4 regions of the Ancylobacter sp. IITR112 genome follow, and region 2 is predicted to be linked to each of the others. Evidence: riboswitches for the same ligand, from Rfam matches in the RefSeq annotation. Region 2 holds a riboswitch; each other region holds the start of a gene.

Region 1 (4,207 bases), 3.4 Mb from region 2:
CCGGTGGCGCAGATTGGAGCGGCGCGCCTCCGGGATGGTGTAGAAATTGATGTCGATGACATTGTCGAGCATGCGCATCGCCGTCGTGACGGTGCGCGCCAGCCGCGCCCGGTCGAGCCCGTCCGGCGTGACATGGGCAAGCAGATTCACCGAGCCGAGATTGCACACCGCCACCTCGTCGGCGCGTGTGTTGAGCGTGATCTCGGTGCACAGATTCGAGGAGTGCACCACGCCGATATGCTGCTGCGGCGAACGCAGATTGCACGGGTCCTTGAACGTCACCCAGGGATGGCCGGTCTCGAACAGCATCGTCAGCATGCGCCGCCACAGGTCGAGCGCGCGTACCTGTTTCGAGACCTTCATCTCCCCACGCGCGGCCTTCGCCTCATAGGCCTCATACGTCGTCTTGAAGGCCGGCCCATATAGGTCATGCAGGTCGGGTGTCTCGTCGGGAGAGAACAGCGTCCACGGGCCGTCGGCCTCGATGCGCTGCAGAAACAAGTCCGGCACCCAGTTGGCGGTGTTCATGTCATGGGTGCGCCGGCGGTCGTCGCCGGTGTTCTTGCGCAGGTCGAGGAATTCCTCGATGTCGATGTGCCAGGTCTCGAGATAGGCGCAGACAGCGCCCTTGCGCTTGCCGCCCTGATTGACAGCGATGGCGGTGTCGTTGGCGACTTTCAGAAACGGCACCACGCCCTGGCTCTCGCCATTGGTGCCCTTGATATGGGCGCCCAGCCCCCGCACGGGCGTCCAGTCATTGCCGAGGCCACCGGAATATTTGGCGAGCAGCGCGTTGTCCCTGATCGCCTTGAAGATGCCGTCGAGATCGTCCGCCACCGTGGTGAGGAAGCAGGAGGAGAGTTGCGGGCGCAGCGTGCCGGCATTGAACAGGGTCGGCGTCGAGGCCATGAAGTCGAAGGACGAAAGCAGCCGGTAGAACTCGATCGCCTGCCCCTCGCGGTCGACCTCGCGCAAGGCGAGACCCATGGCCACCCGCATGAAGAACGCCTGCGGTAGCTCGAAGCGGGTGCCGCGCGCGTGCAGGAAATAGCGGTCATAGAGCGTCTGCAGGCCGAGATAGTCGAATTGCAGGTCGCGCTCGGGCAGCAGCGCGCCGACGATACGGGCGAGATCGAAGCGGCCCAGCTCCGGGTCGATCAGCTCTTCCTCGATGCCACGCTGGAGATAGGCGCGGAAATAGTCGGGGTAGCGCCGCGCCATCTCCGCCTGCGTCGCCTGATCGGGACGGCCGGCGAGAAAGCTCAGCGCCTCGCGGCGCATCTTGTCCAGCAACAGCCGCGCCGAGACTTTGGCGTAGTTCGGCTCGCGCTCGATCAGCGTGCGGGCGGCGAGGATGGGCGCCAGCGCCAGTTCGTCGACGCTGAGGCCGTCATAGAGATTGCGCCGGGTCTCGGCGAGGATGGCATCGCCTGAGACATCGGCGAGGCCGGCCGTGGCCTCGCCGATCACGGCGGCGAGCCGCGCCTCGTCGAGCGGCACAAGCGTGCCGTCGGAACCCTTCATCCGCAGGGCGGAGGCGGTCGCCGCTATCGGCTTGGCGGCCGCCCGCTCACGGGCGCGATCCGCGCGGTACAGCACATAGGCGCGGGCGACCTTGTGGTGTTCGCCGCGCATGAGGGCGAGTTCCACCTGGTCCTGCACGTCTTCGATGTGGAAGGTGCGGCCGGCATCGGCGCGGCGGGTGAGACCGGCGACGATCTGCTCGGTCAGATCGGCCACGATGTCATGCACGCGGCGCGAGGCGGCGGCGGAGGAGCCCTCGACGGCGAGGAAGGCCTTGGTCAGCGCTACGGCGATCTTGGAGGCGTTGAAGGGCGTTACCGCGCCATTGCGGCGGATGAGCTGGTAACCCGGCGTGCTGGCCTCGCGCGCGCCGGCAGCGGAGGAAGACACGGGCGGCCCAGCGAGTTGCGCCGCGAGAGGTTCGGCATCGTGAAGGAGAGACATCGGCTAACCCCAATCAGCATTGGGGGCAAAGGCCGAGCGACGCATCGGCGCCACCGACGGCATGGGGCACCGGCGGACGCGCGAACGCACCACCGGGACACCCCGCCCAGGGACGATTATGTTGCCACGGCAGGTCTCCTGGCTCGCGGGTCACCGCCTCTCGCCCGGCCTTCCCGAGGCATATGCCCCAGTGACGCGGAATGGACGACAGGCTCGCCGCTTACAGTTGCGGGGGCAGCGCCGGCTTTGGACCGGCTTCCCTCTTAGCTCTCGAATCTTGCGATTCGAAAGACCACGGCATCCATATGTTGTGGCTACCGGCAAGGACCATGTCAAGATGTGGGCAATGCGATCCAAGGGAATGCGAGGTCGGCGGGCGGAAGCCAATAGGTCGTCGTGCCACCTTAGGCGGCTCTCCTAGAAATCTATGTGGGTCAGCAGCACCGGCAACCATTCGATCGCCAGTGCCGAACCGCAGATCGCGTTCGTGCTGAAGCAGGCGGAGGACGGGACACCTGTGGCTGAGGTGTGCCGGAAGGCCGGGATATCGGACGCGACGTTCTACAACTGGCGCAAGAAATATGCGGGGCTGATGCCTTCGGAGATGCGGCGTCTGCGCCAGCTTGAGGACGAGAACGCCAAGCTGAAGCGGATCGTCGCCGACCTGTCGCTCGACAAGGCCATGTTGCAGGACGTGCTGTCAAAAAAGCTCTGAGGCCTGCGTGCAAGCGCGCGCTTGTGGACAGGCTGCGGGAAGACTGGAAGGTGTCGGCCAGGCGTGCCTGTGCCACGCTGGCGGTTGATCGTGCGCTCTATGCCTACAAGTCGAAGCGGGGCACGCAGGCTGAACTGAGCCAGCGGATCAAGGAGATCTGCGAGACGCGCGTGCGTTATGGCTATCGCCGGGTGCATGTGCTCCTGCGGCGGGAGGGCCGGGTGGTCAATCCGAAGCGGATCTATCGTCTTTACAAAGACTTGGGCTTTCAGTTGCGGAACAAGACGCCTAAGCGTCGGGTGAAGGCAAAGTTGCGGGAGGATCGGGCGCCTGCCACCCGGCCGAACGATGTCTGGGCGATGGACTTTGTCCACGACCAGCTTGCCACCGGCCGCAAGATCCGCGTGCTGACGGTCGTCGACACCTTCTCGCGCTTCTCACCGGTGGTCGATCCGCGTTTCAGCTATCGGGCCGAGCACGTGGTCGCGACCCTGGAAAAGGTCTGCGCCAAGGTGGGCTATCCACGGACGATCCGGGTCGACCAGGGCTCGGAGTTCATCTCCCGTGACCTCGATCTGTGGGCCTATGCGAAGGGGGTCACGCTGGATTTCTCCCGGCCCGGCAAGCCCACCGACAATGCCTTCATCGAGGCATTCAACGGCCGCTTCCGCAGCGAGTGCCTGAACACGCACTGGTTCCTGACGCTTGCAGACGCGGCCGAAAAGATGGAGGCTTGGCTCAGATATTACAACGAGGATCGGCCGCACGGGGCCATCGGCCACAAACCCCCGATCTCGCTGCAGAACCCCGGCGGCGCACCCAGCCCACCGCCGTGAAGAAGGCCGGAAACTCCAGCTTCCGGCGGTCCAGAAAATGGTCTCGGATCACGTCCGGGTCTACGGCTTGGTCGACAGAAAAGCCCTATGGTCGCCATCGATGACGAGCCCGGTGAGTCGGCCGGTGCGAGAGGCGCCGGTATCAATGCCGATACGGTTGATCCGCTCCTCCGGCTTGGCGCTGATCGTGTGTCCGTGGACCACCACTTTTTCCAGCGGCATCAGCGAATCGAGGAAGGGCGCGCGCATCCACATGAGATCATCGGGAGACTGGCGCTCCAGCGATACTCCGGGGCGGACGCCGGCGTGACAGAAGAAATAGTCCCCAAACGACACCGCATATTGCAGATTTTTGAGGAAATGCACATGCGCGGCGGGGACCGCCGCCAGCAGCTTGCGATGCACCTGCTCGAGATCGGCCTGCGTCTTCAGTTTCGAGCGATTGAGCTTCACGCCATAGGAGCGCGCCGTGGCGTTGCCGCCACTATTGACGAACACGCCATCACTGCGGGGTTGATCGAGAAAGGCTAGGAATTCCACGTCGTGGTTTCCCGCCAGCAGGACATAGCGGGGATCAGCCGCCTGAAGCGCGATCAGACGGTCGATGACGCCCTTGGAGTCCGGGCCGCGATCCACATAGTCGCCGAGGAAAATGATCCGCCAGTCGCCCGCCTTCGACCGTGCGATA
Region 2 (4,207 bases):
CGGTCGGCTCCAGCGTGCCGGCGACACGGTAGCCCATGTCGGTGCTCTTCGTGTCCATCGGCATGTCGCCGGTCTTGTCCGGCGCGATGAACCCCATAGTGTGGCGCACATGGTTATAGAAGGCGTTCGCCTCCAGTTGACCCCAGTCGAACTGCTTCTCGAGCGCGCCGTTGACGAAGAAGCTCTTATTGTCGACCATGTCCATATACTGGTTGACATAGCCTTGGTACGGAATGAACTGGCCGCCGACCTGTAAGGTTACCAGGCCATCGTCAAGCTTGCGCGACAGACTCAGGGCATGATTCTGAGTTTCGTACATTGTCGACTTGATTGTCGTGCCGTTGCCAGATGTGTAATCGTCCGCCTGCACCCAGCCGCCAGTGTAATTGACGCTGCCAACCTCATTGGCCGCATTGAGCTTAACATCAACCCCGACGACATTGCCGTTGCTGCGGTAATAGCCGGACACGCTGCCGGAGAAGACAATTTCCTCGCTGTCGGTGAAGGCCGGAGGCGCGACGGTCACGTCGATGCGCGCACCCGTATAGTCACCGCCGAGGCTCACGGGCGCGGTGCCGGAATAGACCGCCACCTGGGAGATCATGGCCGGGTTCACATAGGACATTGGCGGATTCATCATGTTCGGGCAGGCCGGGCCGAACAGCATGCCGTCAATGGATACCTGAACCTGGTCGGCGCTCATGCCGTTGACCGCCGGCAGGCTCGACACCCCGCCCGCGCCCCAGGATGCGCCCCCCGGCACGCGGTCGATCAGCGAACCGGAATCGGTGGTCCACAGTGTCGCGTTGCTGGCTTGGAAGGTCGAAATGGTGCCGGTGTCGGCGGGGACGAAGCCGTCATAGGTGAGGTCCGGCGGCGCCTCCGAGTCGGCCGTGCCGGCGGGCCGAACGACCATGACCGTGGGCAGTTGTTCAACAACGCTGGCATCCGGCCGGCCGGTTTGAGCGCTGGCGTCGGCAAGGACGCCGGGTAACCACAGCAGGGCAAGTGCCGTCGAGCGGCATAAGCGCGGCCTGCAGGAAAGGCGGCCCCGAGCGGTGCGGAGCAGGAGAGCAAAGGAAGGCATGGCATTTCCATCGGTCTGCGGCCCGGCGCGCATATCGGCGCGGCGGCGGGCGGCCACATGGGAAGATCGGCGTGCCCCGGGGAGGCCGCGCGGCTGCATCAGACGAGGAAGGGTGCGCCAGGTGGTCCGCGCGGAGGATGGGCGCAACGAAAGAGCGCGGCGAGCGACGGGCAGACGGTTGCCGGTGCCCAGTGGGACACGACAGCGAGATGGGCAGGCGCCGCATCCGCCGGCGCTTCGGGTATTATGAAACGATCCGGCGCTGTGCAGAATGGACAGTGGGGCGGGTGATGGCCCGTGTTTTCGTGACCGATCGGTGCGGAGGCATCGACGCAGAGGGCAAGGGTCGCGGCGGCGGCCGGATTGGCCCATATGCGCCCGGCGAAAACACCGGAGAGCGCCATCTGCGCGACAAGCACATAGGCAAGCGCCAGCGCCATCGCGCCAACGCCGAGCCCAAAGCGTCGTGAAGTGCCAGCCATCTCACCGATTCCCCTAGGGAATCATGGCAGGCCGCCGGACGCTCTGACAGAGCTAACCTACGACAGACCCTTGGACATTTTGTCCAAGGGTCCGCGCGTCAGGCCCGTTGAGGTCGCGGATGATATCCAGCCGTTCGGCGCTACCGGACGCGGCGCGCCCGGCACGGCTCACGCCACATCGTAGAGGCGCCGCTCGAACAGCGGCGTGCCGCGCAAGCCGCTCAGCGCCTTGGCGGCGGCCAGCACCGCAAGGTCGACCAGAGGTTCGACAATGATAACAAGCATATAGGCCGCGCCGAAGGAGAGGATCGACGAGGCGTTTTCGACAGTGAAACCGTGGCCGTAGAAGGCCCAGAACGCCACCCAGGCCACGATTCCGGCCTGATAGGCGGTGGAAAGCGCCAGCGCCTGCCGGTACTTCAGCTCCACATAGGGCGTGTTCGGTGAGATCAGTCGGGTGGACAGTGAGGCCAGTGCGAACAGTGGGACCAGCAGCGTGGTGACGTTCATGCCGTATTGCGGCAGGTCGAAGGGCGCGAAGAACAGACCCTGAATGGCGAGCCCCGCCGCCAGCCCGATCGCCGCCGGCGCGACGCCGAAAATGAGGAACAGCGTCGAGCCGAGGATGAGATGCACCTCCGACACGCCGACCGGATGGTGCGGCAGAATCTCGAAGAAACCGAAGACGAGCGCCGTCGTGGCGAGGCTGCGCAGCGCCAGCGAGACGACGCCGCGCTCGGCCACCGCGTCGGCGGCGAGCTTCAGCGTATAGGCGCCCGCGCCGGCCGCCGTGACATAGCTGAGCCAGATCTTTCCTTCGGCCACAAGGCCGGGTTCGATATGCATGATGGTCTCCTGTGCCGTCTCACCCGACGGCGCGCATGGGGTTCATCCGCATGGCCGGTCTCCTGACTCGCGGGTCACGGCATGCCTTCCGCCTTCCCGGACCGCCCGAAGGCGCGTTCCAGTGGCTCGATGGAAGGCCGCTCGCCGCTCACAGTCGCGGGGGCGGTCGGGGCTTCGGCGCGGAACCTCGCGGCTCCACGTCCTTCCCCGTTCCCGTTTCATCCATGCGGCGTCGCCGCACGGACACCATGCAGAATCGATGGGTGCATCGACAGGCGCATAGAACAGCCTGCATTCACGGCGCGCAAGCGGCTCCGCCCGCGGCCGGCGGCGAGGACGACACGGCGCGGGCCAGCTTCATATCCTTCGCACGCTTCGCACCGTTGGCGCTTCTCGCGCCCTTCGCACCCTTCGCACCCTTGGCGGCATACAGCGCCTCGACCTTGCGCTCACCCGCCGCGATACGCGCGAGGCCGTCGGCATCCGTCAGCATCAGCCGACCCTCCCGGCCGAAGGCGATCAGCCCCTCTTCGCGCAGGCGGCTCATGCAGCGGCTCACCGTCTCCAGCGTCAGGCCGAGCCAGTCGGCGAGATCCGCGCGGCTCAGATGCAGCGGAAAGCCAGCGCCGGCCACCGTCGCGCCCGCCTCGGCGAACTGGGCCGAGAGATCGAGCAGCGCGCCCGCCACACGCTCGCCCGCGCTCTGCCGGCCGAGCCGGGCGACGTGGCCGAGCGCCCGCAGCAGCAGCATCTCCTGATTGGCCGCCATCAGGGCGTGGCGGGCCTCGGGAGCCAAGTCCACCGGCTCAAGCTGCGTCGGCGTCAGCGCCACCGCCGCGGCGCCCAGCCGGGCGAGCACGGCGAGGTCGAGCAGCCCGCCCGGCCCGACAATATCGAGAATCTGCCGGCGCTCGGCATCGAGATGGCGGGTAAGGGCCACACAGCCCAACAGCACACGGGCGAGCGGCGCCGCGCCGGGCCCCGTGTCAGGCAGCACCGCCGTCACTCCCGGCGCCACTCTGAGCGGCGGGAAAGCGCGGCGCGGGCGGCCGGGCGGCGCGACCCGGACGGCCGCCGGGAGCGGAACCGCCCCGCACACCGGAAAGGGCGGGGATGCGAGCGAGGAAGTAAGAAACATGGGGCATGATCCGGCAAGCGCCGGACGCCCTCAGGCGGGCCGCTCCGGCAGCGTCACAGCCAAGGCAGGCGCCCGCCTGCCGCGAAGAGGGCGGGGCGGAGTGCGGGCGGCGCCCGTGACGAGATGCGGTAGAGCGGGACCGGACCAGCCTCGGAATCCTCCGGCACCGGAGACTGCATCACCCTACGGTATTCGGCGCGGGCGAAGAGCTCCGCCGCCGGGCCGGGCACCGCCGGGGCGCCCTGCAGGCGGCAAGCATCGCATCCGGGATGATGCGCGGGTGCGTGCGACGCGCCGTCCGCATCCGTTGGGCTGAGGCAGAGGTCGGGAAGCGTCCCGTCGGGCAGGGTGTACTGGGACAGGTCGATTCCCGCCTCGGCGGCGGCGACCACTGGCGGGCGCGGCACCGAAAGCGCCAGTACCAGCAGCAGGGCACAGAGAAGACGCAGCCACAGCCCCCGGGCACGGATGGCCGAGTAAGGTGCGGCCCTGCCGGCGATCGAACGGTGGAAGCGGGAGAAAGGCCGTGCCATGCAGACGGAGTTCCTGAGCCCGCATCACTGTACCGGGCGGCACGGCGCCCGACAGTGGACAGGATGTCCCAGCCTACCGCCGCCTGCCGCCTGCCGCCTGCCGCCTGCCGCCTGCCGCCTG
Region 3 (4,207 bases), 1.7 Mb from region 2:
TGGTCGCCAGCAGCACCAGCCGCACCCGCGTCACATGGATGCCGAGCGAGGCCGCCGCATCGGCGCCGAAGGCGAAGGCATCCAGCGCCTTGGCGTGGACCATGCACACAAGGAAGCCGAGCAGCGCCACTGGTGCCGCCACCGCGAGGTCGGGCCAGCGCACGCCGCCGAAATTGCCCAGCAGCCAGAACATCACGCCGCGCGCCTGTTCAGCGCTCGCCATGGTGGTGACGATGGTGGCGGTGGCCGCGTTGAACAATTGCGAGCCGGCGACTCCGGCGAGAATCACCCGGTCGCTGGCCCCGCCCGCCCCGGCGGCGAGCAGGCCGACCAGCACCAGCGCCGCCACCGAGCCGAGAAATGCCCCGCCGGAAAGCCCCAGCGTCGCCCCGCCAAAGCCGAGGATCATCACCGCCACCGCGCCCGTCGAGGCGCCGGCGGAAACGCCGAGAATATACGGCTCCGCCAGCGGGTTGCGCAGCAGCGCCTGCAGGATGGCGCCGGAAAGCGCCAACGCGCCACCGCACAAGGCCGCCATCAGCGCCCGGCTCAGCCGGTACTCGAAGATCACCCCCTGCTGGATGGCGCTGACGGGATAACCAAGACCGAACAGCCCGTTGCCGAGCGCGCGGAAGGCGACGCCGAGCGGGATCGGCATCTCGCCCACCGTCACTGCCAGCGCGATGGCGACGACCAGCGCGGCGAGGGAAAGGCCGGCGAGGGCAAGCCGCGCCGGCCAGTTCGGCCCGATGGCGATGTGGCTCAATGGACCAGACCGAAGCCCTGCACCGCCGTGGCGATGGCCTCCAGCCCGTCCACCGTGTCCATGCCCGGCCGCGTGGCGGCGACATCGACGATGACGATGCGCCCGTTCTTCACGGCGGAGAGCTGGCTGGCCACCGGATCGGTCTTGAGGAAGGCGAGCTTGGCGTCGATGTCGTCGGCGGGAAAGCGGCGGCGGTCCATCTTCACCAGAACCAGCACGTCGGGATCGTTGGCGGCGATGGTCTCCCACCCCACCAGCGGCCATTCCTCCTGCGTGGTGATGATGTTGCGGATGCCGAGCTGTTCCATCACATAGGCCGGCACGCCGTTCTTGCCGGCGAGGAAGGCGTCGCCCTTGATCTCCTTGCTGGAGAACCACAGCGCCATCGACACGTCCTTGCCGTTCAGTGTCGCGACGGTGCGGGCGGCTTCCGCCTCGCGCGCCTTCAGGCGGGCGACCAGCGCCTCGGCGCGGTCCGACACGTCGAAGATGGCGCCATATTCAAGGATGTTCCGGTAGAGAAGTTCGGTCGAATACATCTGGGTACGCACCCCGTCGCCGGCGCCGCTATTATCCTTGCCGACGCAGTCGGTGGGCGAGACATAGACCGGCACCTTCACCGCGTCGAAGCGCTCGCGCTTGCCGACGATGCCATTGGGCCCGATGTGCCACTCATACATGGCGACGACGAGGTCCGGCTCCTGCCCGACCACCGCCTCGAAGCTCGGGTCATTGTCGGCGAGCCGCTTCACCCCGGCGTTCACCGTCTCGTAAGGCTTGGCCACGGGGCCGAACCACAGCGCGCTGGCGACCACCCGGTCGCCGAGGCCGAGCGCATAGAGGATTTCCGTCTGCGCCTGGCCGATGCTCACCACCCGCTTGGGCGCGTGGTCGATCACCACCTTGGAACCGCAATTCTCAAGGGTGAGCGGATAGGTCGTGCCGGCGAGGGCCTCGGTCAGGCCCGCGCTCGCGAGCAGGCCAAGCGCCACGGCGAGGCCTTGAGCCGAGCGACGGAGAAGATGAGAGGTCGTGTTGAGCATTGTCACCGCTTCCTGAACAGGAAGACGGGAAGCGTAAAGGAAACCACCCGGGTGGGAGCGAATCGCACTCCCGCGCGGCCGGCAACCTTCGGAGCACCCCGCCCGAAAGATTGTGTGCGATCAGGGCAGGTCTCCTGGCTCGCGGGTCGACGCTGGCTCCGCCCGGCCTTCCCGGCGCGCGGCCGAGGCCGGTGACGCCAGTGGACGATGGGCAGAGGGCTCGCCGCTTACAGTTGCGGGGGCAGCCTCGGCTTCGGCGCGGGGCGCCTCACCGAATTCCCTCTTAGCTTCGGGCAGGGCGCCCGAAGAACCGTGATCGGCGGCGACCGTAACGGCTGGGGCTGCCCCGTCAAGAGCGCCGACCGGCACCAGCCTTTCGCCTTGAATGATACATTGTATCGTTTAGCCGCACAAGAGTGAGGCGGTCGCTCCCCGCCTCTCGCAGGTCGCCCACGTGGTGGCGCAGGGGCGACCGGGCCGGCCGAAACTTGGCCGAGTGGCGATCTTGCCGGGCTCCGAGCGAAACATCATAGTCGATCGTGCAGATTCCCCCGTCGCCGGCAGCGACGGAGGGGAGCCTCCCTTCCAGTTCCAGACGGGCGCGGCGATGGCGCCTCCGTCCTCTCCCCCAGGGGCCCGCCCATGCCGCGCAAGCCGACGAACATCATCTATTCGTCCCAGGAGAAGCCGCCGGCCGGCACCGTGCTCATTCTCGGGGTCCAGCATGCGACGCTGGCCCTGCTGTTCATCGTCTACCCGCTTGTCGCGGCGGCGGAGGCCGGGCTGTCCTTCGACGACACCCAGCTCTTCATCACCAGTTGCATCATCTTCATGGGCATCGCGACGCTACTGGAATGCCTGCCGCGTTACGGCGCGGGCATGCTGCTGGTGCAGATTCCGAACATGGCGCACATGCCGCTGGCGGTGCAGTCGCTTGCCGCCGGCGGGCCGGCGCTTTATGCCGGCATGAGCCTCGTCGCCGCCGTGTCGCAACTGACGCTCTCCCGCTTCATGGGCGCGCTCCGGGCGGTGTTTCCGCCGGAGGTGTGCGGCGTCGCCGTGACCATGCTCGGCGTGGCGCTGGCTGATCCGGCGCTGCGGCGCGTCTTCGGCATTTCAGGCGAGATCACACCGGATCTCGACATGCGCTATGCCATTGTCAGCTCGGTGACGCTGGTCATCATCATCGGCCTCGCCATCTTCTCGCGCGGCATGCTGCGCCTGTTCGCCGTGGCGATCGGCGCGGCGGTGGGCTGGGGGCTGGCGGCCTATCTAGGCGTGGCGCCGGAGCCCAATGCCAGCTTCGCCACCCTGCCCTATATCGACCTGCCGCATCTCGGCCTGCCGGGCCTCAGCTTCTTTTCCTGGGCGCTCATTCCGGCGGCGGTCATCACCGGCGTGCTCTCGGCGGTGGACATGGTCGGCACCGTCGTGTCCATGCAGCGCATGGACGATGCCGACTGGCGCCGCGCCGATCTCGATCAGGCCGGCCGCGCCATTCAGGCGAACTGCATCGGCGATATCGGCACGGCGGTGACCGGCGGCTTCGCCAGCGCCTCCTCCTCGGCCGCCGTCGGCGTCGCCTTCGCCACCGGCACGACGGCGTGGCGGGTCGGCGCCGTCTCCGGCATCCTCATCATCCTTTCCGCCTTCTCGCCCCGCCTCATCGGCGTGCTGACCATCATCCCCTCCCCGGTCATCGGCGCCATTCTCATCTATGCCGCCGCCTTCCTCACCGTGGCGGGCATGGAACTGATCCTGTCGCGCCGGCTGAGCGACCGGCGCATCTTCACCGTGGGCCTCGCCATCCTCACCGGCCTCGCCGTGGCCATCCTTCCCGGCCTCGTCACCCTCACCCCGGAATGGGCGCAGCCCATCGTCGAATCGCCGCTTTCCATCGCCACCGCCGTCGCCATCGTGCTGAACCTGGTGTTCCGCATCGGCATCCGTCAGGAAGCCTCGCGCGAGGTGACGGCGGACGAGAACTCCTTCACCGTCGCCACCGAGTTCCTGGAGCATCAGGGCGATTTGTGGGGCGCGCGCCGCGATGTCATCGCCCTCGCGATCCCCGTCGTGGCGGAAGGTGTGGAAATGCTGCTCGACACCGGGGTCGCCCCCGGCAAGCTGGAGGTCCGGGCACATTTCGACGAGGAGAATTTCGATGTGGCCCTGCTTTATGACGGCGAGCCCATCACCATTCCCGACCACCGCCCCTCGCCGGAAGACCTGCTGGGCGACGCCCATGCGGTGGCCCGCTTCGTCGGTTACATGCTGAGCAAGCGCGCCGACAAGCTGGTGCTCGGCACCGATGGCGCCCGCCAGAAGCTCACCCTGCGCTTCGAGCACTGAGCCCGCCCCGCGCGGCCCTGCGCCGCCGGGCCGTTGCTTGCAAGGGTTT
Region 4 (4,207 bases), 3.4 Mb from region 2:
TGCGCAGGCGATGCGCCGCTGCCACCATGTTGATGAGCGCCGGGCGCACCTCGTCCCATTTGCGGGTCTTGAGCCCGCAATCGGGATTGACCCATATCTGCTCGGCGGCAAGGCGCTCCCTCGCCTTCACCAGCAGTTCGACCATCTCCTCGACCGGCGGCACGCGCGGCGAGTGGATGTCGTAGACCCCCGGCCCGATCTCATTGGGGTAGCGATAGTCGACGAAGGCGTCGAGCAGTTCCATCTTCGAGCGTGAGGTCTCGATGGAGATCACATCGGCATCCATGGCTGCGATGGAGGCGATGATGTCGTTGAACTCCGAATAGCACATATGGGTGTGGATCTGCGTCTCGTCCCGCACGCCGGAGGCACAGAGGCGGAAGCTCTCCACCGCCCAGTCGAGATAGGCGTCCCACTCGGCGCGGCGCAGCGGCAGGCCCTCGCGGATCGCCGCCTCGTCGATCTGGATCATCGCCGCGCCGGCGGCTTCCAGGTCGACCACCTCGTCGCGTATGGCGAGCGCGATCTGTCGGCAGGCCAAGCTTCGGGGCACATCATCGCGGACGAAAGACCAGTTGAGGATCGTCACCGGGCCGGTCAGCATGCCCTTCAACGGCCGATCGGTGCACCCTTGCGCAAAGCGCCACCAGTCGACCGTCATCGGCGCGGGCCGCGAGACATCGCCGAACAGGATCGGCGGGCGGACATAGCGCGAGCCATAGCTCTGTACCCAGCCATGCCGGGTGAAGGCGAAGCCGGAAAGCTGCTCGCCGAAATACTGCACCATGTCGTTGCGCTCGAACTCGCCATGCACGAGCACATCGAGCCCGATCTCCTCCTGCCAGCGAATGGTGCGGGCGGTCTCCTCCTTCAGAAACGCCTCGTAGGCGATGTCCGTCAGTTCACCCTTGCCGTGGGCGGCACGTGCCTTGCGCACTTCCGGCGTCTGCGGGAAGGAGCCGATGGTGGTGGTCGGGTAGAGCGGCAGACCAAGGCGCGCACGCTGCTGTTCGGCGCGGTGGGCGAACGGGCTGGCGCGGCGCGTATCCGCCGGCGTGATAGCCGACAGGCGCGCGGCGACGGCGGCATCGTGCACCTTGGCGGATGTTGCGCGGGCCTCGGCGGCCCTGGCCGAGGCGGCGAGCTTGCCGAGCACCACCTCGCGCCCGCCGGCGAGCGCGGTGCCGAGCGTGACGAGTTCGTCCATCTTCTGCACGGCGAAGGCGAGCCAGCTCTTCACATCGGGATCGAGGCCGGTTTCCTGTTCGAGGTCGATCGGCACATGCAGCAGCGAGCAGGACGGGGCGATCTCGACATGATCGGTGCCGCGCTTGCGCACGAAGGGTTCAAGCGTGTCGAGCAGCTTCGGAAGATTGGCGCGCCAGACATTGCGCCCGTCAATGACACCGAGCGACAGCACGAGGCCCGCGCGCGCCCTGTCCGCCACCTCGCGCAGTTGCCCGGCGCCGCGCACCAGATCGAGATGCAGCCCGGCGACCGGCAGGGAAAGCGCTGTGTCGAGATTGTCGCCGAGCCGGCCGAAATAGGGGGTCAGCATGATCTTCAGCCGGGGCAGCGCATGGGCAAAGAAGCCATAGGCCTCGCGCAGCGCGGCGCGGGCGGCGTCATCAAGATCTGTGACGAGGCAGGGCTCGTCGATCTGCACCCAGTCCGCTCCCGAGGCGGAGAGCCGGCGCAGCACCTCGACATAGACCGGCAGCAATTCGCCAAGCAGGCTGAGCGGTTCAAGCCCGTCTTCCTTCGCCTTGCCGAGCGTGAGGAAGCTGACGGGCCCCAGCAGCACCGGCCGTGTCTCATAGCCCAGCGCCTTGGCTTCGCGATACTCGTCGACCGGCTTGGCGGAGGTGAGCGAGAAGCGCTGCCCGCGAGAAAATTCCGGCACCATGTAGTGATAGTTGGTGTCGAACCATTTGGTCATCTCCAGCGCCGGAACGCCGTGACTCTGCTGGTCCGCGTGACCATGCGCGCACGCTGCCTCCCCGCTCTGGCTGCCGCGCGCCATGGCGAAATAGGTGTCGAGCGGCACCGGACCGCCGGTCCAGCCATAGGCGGGCGGGATCGCTCCCACCATCACCGCCGTGTCGAGCACATGGTCGTAGAGCGAGAAATCGTTGGAGGGGATGTTGGTGACGCCCAGCGCCTTCTGCCGCGCCCAATTGGCGGCGCGCAGGCGCGCGGCGGCCTCCAGCAGTGCCGGCGCGTCGCTCTTGCCGGACCAGTATGATTCAAGGGCGGCCTTGAGTTCGCGGCGCGGACCGATGCGCGGCGTACCGAGGGTGGAAACCGGCACCGTGCCGGCGGAATAAGGGAAGTTCATTCGGCTAACCCCAATCAGGATTGGGGGCAAAGGCCGAGCGGACGCGACGACGCAACCACCGGCGCAACACACCGGCGGACGCGCGAACGCACCACCGGACACCCCGCCCAGGGACGATTATGTTGTCAGGGCAGGTCTCCTGGCTCGCGGGTCACCGCCTCTCGCCCGGCCTTCCCGGAACTTGCGCTCCAGTGACACGGAATGGACGACAGGCTCGCCGCTTACAGTTGCGGGGGCAGCGCCGGCATTGTCCCGAGAGACTCACCGGCTTCCCTCTTAGCTGCGACGCACGCGGCGCCGCAGAACCTTGACGGCAGGACAATGACCCGGGCCTTCGGGATTGTCAAATAAGATATAAAGACATCTTTATGTCGACATAACGTCGGTCAACTGATCCTCTCCATGTCTGCTATCGCTCAACCGCCTTAGTTTCGTTCCTGGCGCTGACACGGACGCACTCGCTGACGGTAAAAAGTGCCGAACTAGCGTGCTTCGCTGATATCCGCTTCTGGGGACGGCCCGTCACCACGGCAATGACCGACATGGCGGCGCAAAGCGGACGATTCCATCTCTTAAACCGCCTGTCTGCCCTCCATCCCAAGACCGACAAGCAGGCACCTTATCCTGCGCGTCAAAGCGGCAATTCGCGCGACTGGCCTGCTGCCGGTTTCGTGGACACCGAGAGTGGGTGTTTCATGAAGCCGGCAGCAGGCCAGGTGGCGCAACTCGATCGATGTGGAGAACAGCGCAGCCATCCGGGCTCCGGTGCCCTAGGTCAACGCAATAATCCTGACGTCGCAGTGAGGGGCGAACTGGTCAACCTTAGTTCCGTAGTGGGTTGTCCGCCGCAAACACGCCGAGATGCGACTGGGCGCGAAGCAGTGTCCGCCCATCCAAAACCGGCGTAACTTCAAAAATTAAGCCGGTCGACAGCACCCGGCAGATTCTAAAATCTCAGCGTTTTCAATGAGATGGAATGGCGCGCCCGAAAGGATTCGAACCTCTGACCCCCAGATTCGTAGTCTGGTGCTCTATCCAGCTGAGCTACGGGCGCCCGGCTTTCCGCCCTGCGGCGGGGAAGCCTGTTCGCGGCGGGCGGACCAGAGTGGTTGGCCAACCGCGAGGGCCCGTCTGCTACCCCGTTTGCGCGCGCATTGCAAGCGGCAGCGACGCGCAAGCGCGCTATCCACAGGCGGGCGCGCCGTTCGCGTCCGCCTCCGCACACCCGCGAGTGGCGCTAGCGCACCGCGAACGGCATATTGGCGGTGGCGCCGGCGCCCTTGCCGTCGCGCAATTCGACGAAGATGCGGTAATGCCCCGGCCGGAGGCCGGCGACGCGCGCGCCGGTCGGTCCGCTCTGGCGCACCGCCTCGGGGAAAAGCGGCGGCACCGCTTCGCGATCGCCGCCAATGCCGCGTTCCTCGCTCTCGGCCATCACGAACCAGCGCACCTCCATCAGGTCGCCATCGGGCTCGACAGCGTCGAGCGTGAACGCGCCCTCCTCATTCGCCGGCCACGCGGCAAAAGGCGCGCTCGGCTCTCCCGCCACCCGCAGCGCGGCGATGCGCGGGGCCTGGTTGCCGCCTGGCGGCTGCCCGCCCCAGGCCTGCGCCATGGCTTCCGCCGCCTCCAGCCACACGCCATCGGGCAGCAGCAGGCTGTGCCAGCTCGGCGTCACCTCCTGCTTCTGGCCCCAGAGGAAGAGGATGGCGCCAGCTTCCTGCGTCTCCAGCGCGGCGAGATAGCGCCGAAGCTGGATCGCTTTCTGGGTCGAACTCGGCTCGAAGGGCGCCCCCCAGGGCGCGTGCGCCGCCTGCCACTGGCCAAGCGCGCCGAGCTCGGTGATGATGATCGGCCCGTCCCAGCCCT

The links. Region 2 has a riboswitch for cobalamin ahead of AAC979_RS17200 (energy-coupling factor ABC transporter permease). Riboswitches for the same ligand answer to the same signal wherever they lie in the genome.
Region 1: another riboswitch for cobalamin. It lies ahead of AAC979_RS00785 (ribonucleoside-diphosphate reductase subunit alpha); the one in region 2 lies ahead of AAC979_RS17200 (energy-coupling factor ABC transporter permease).
Region 3: another riboswitch for cobalamin. It lies ahead of AAC979_RS09505 (ABC transporter substrate-binding protein); the one in region 2 lies ahead of AAC979_RS17200 (energy-coupling factor ABC transporter permease).
Region 4: another riboswitch for cobalamin. It lies ahead of metE (5-methyltetrahydropteroyltriglutamate--homocysteine S-methyltransferase); the one in region 2 lies ahead of AAC979_RS17200 (energy-coupling factor ABC transporter permease).

Annotation. Positions count from the first base shown of each region.
Region 1 covers NZ_JBGCUS010000001.1:179,132-183,338, forward strand. The annotation lists gene AAC979_RS00785 (ribonucleoside-diphosphate reductase subunit alpha) at 1-1,968, opposite strand, end outside; cobalamin riboswitch at 2,079-2,280, opposite strand; one part of gene AAC979_RS00790 (IS3 family transposase) at 2,396-2,669, shown strand; one part of gene AAC979_RS00790 (IS3 family transposase) at 2,669-3,519, shown strand; gene AAC979_RS00795 (metallophosphoesterase family protein) at 3,580-4,207, opposite strand, start outside.
Region 2 covers NZ_JBGCUS010000001.1:3,614,680-3,618,886, forward strand. The annotation lists gene AAC979_RS17190 (TonB-dependent receptor) at 1-916, opposite strand, end outside; gene AAC979_RS17195 (hypothetical protein) at 1,378-1,557, shown strand; gene AAC979_RS17200 (energy-coupling factor ABC transporter permease) at 1,738-2,415, opposite strand; cobalamin riboswitch at 2,450-2,681, opposite strand; gene AAC979_RS17205 (Crp/Fnr family transcriptional regulator) at 2,711-3,412, opposite strand; gene AAC979_RS17210 (hypothetical protein) at 3,607-4,086, opposite strand.
Region 3 covers NZ_JBGCUS010000001.1:1,954,584-1,958,790, forward strand. The annotation lists gene AAC979_RS09500 (FecCD family ABC transporter permease) at 1-766, opposite strand, end outside; gene AAC979_RS09505 (ABC transporter substrate-binding protein) at 763-1,809, opposite strand; cobalamin riboswitch at 1,916-2,139, opposite strand; gene AAC979_RS09510 (uracil-xanthine permease family protein) at 2,452-4,158, shown strand.
Region 4 covers NZ_JBGCUS010000001.1:170,004-174,210, reverse strand. The annotation lists gene metE (5-methyltetrahydropteroyltriglutamate--homocysteine S-methyltransferase) at 1-2,338, opposite strand, end outside; cobalamin riboswitch at 2,450-2,663, opposite strand; tRNA gene AAC979_RS00760 (tRNA-Arg) at 3,316-3,392, opposite strand; gene AAC979_RS00755 (glycosyl hydrolase) at 3,576-4,207, opposite strand, start outside.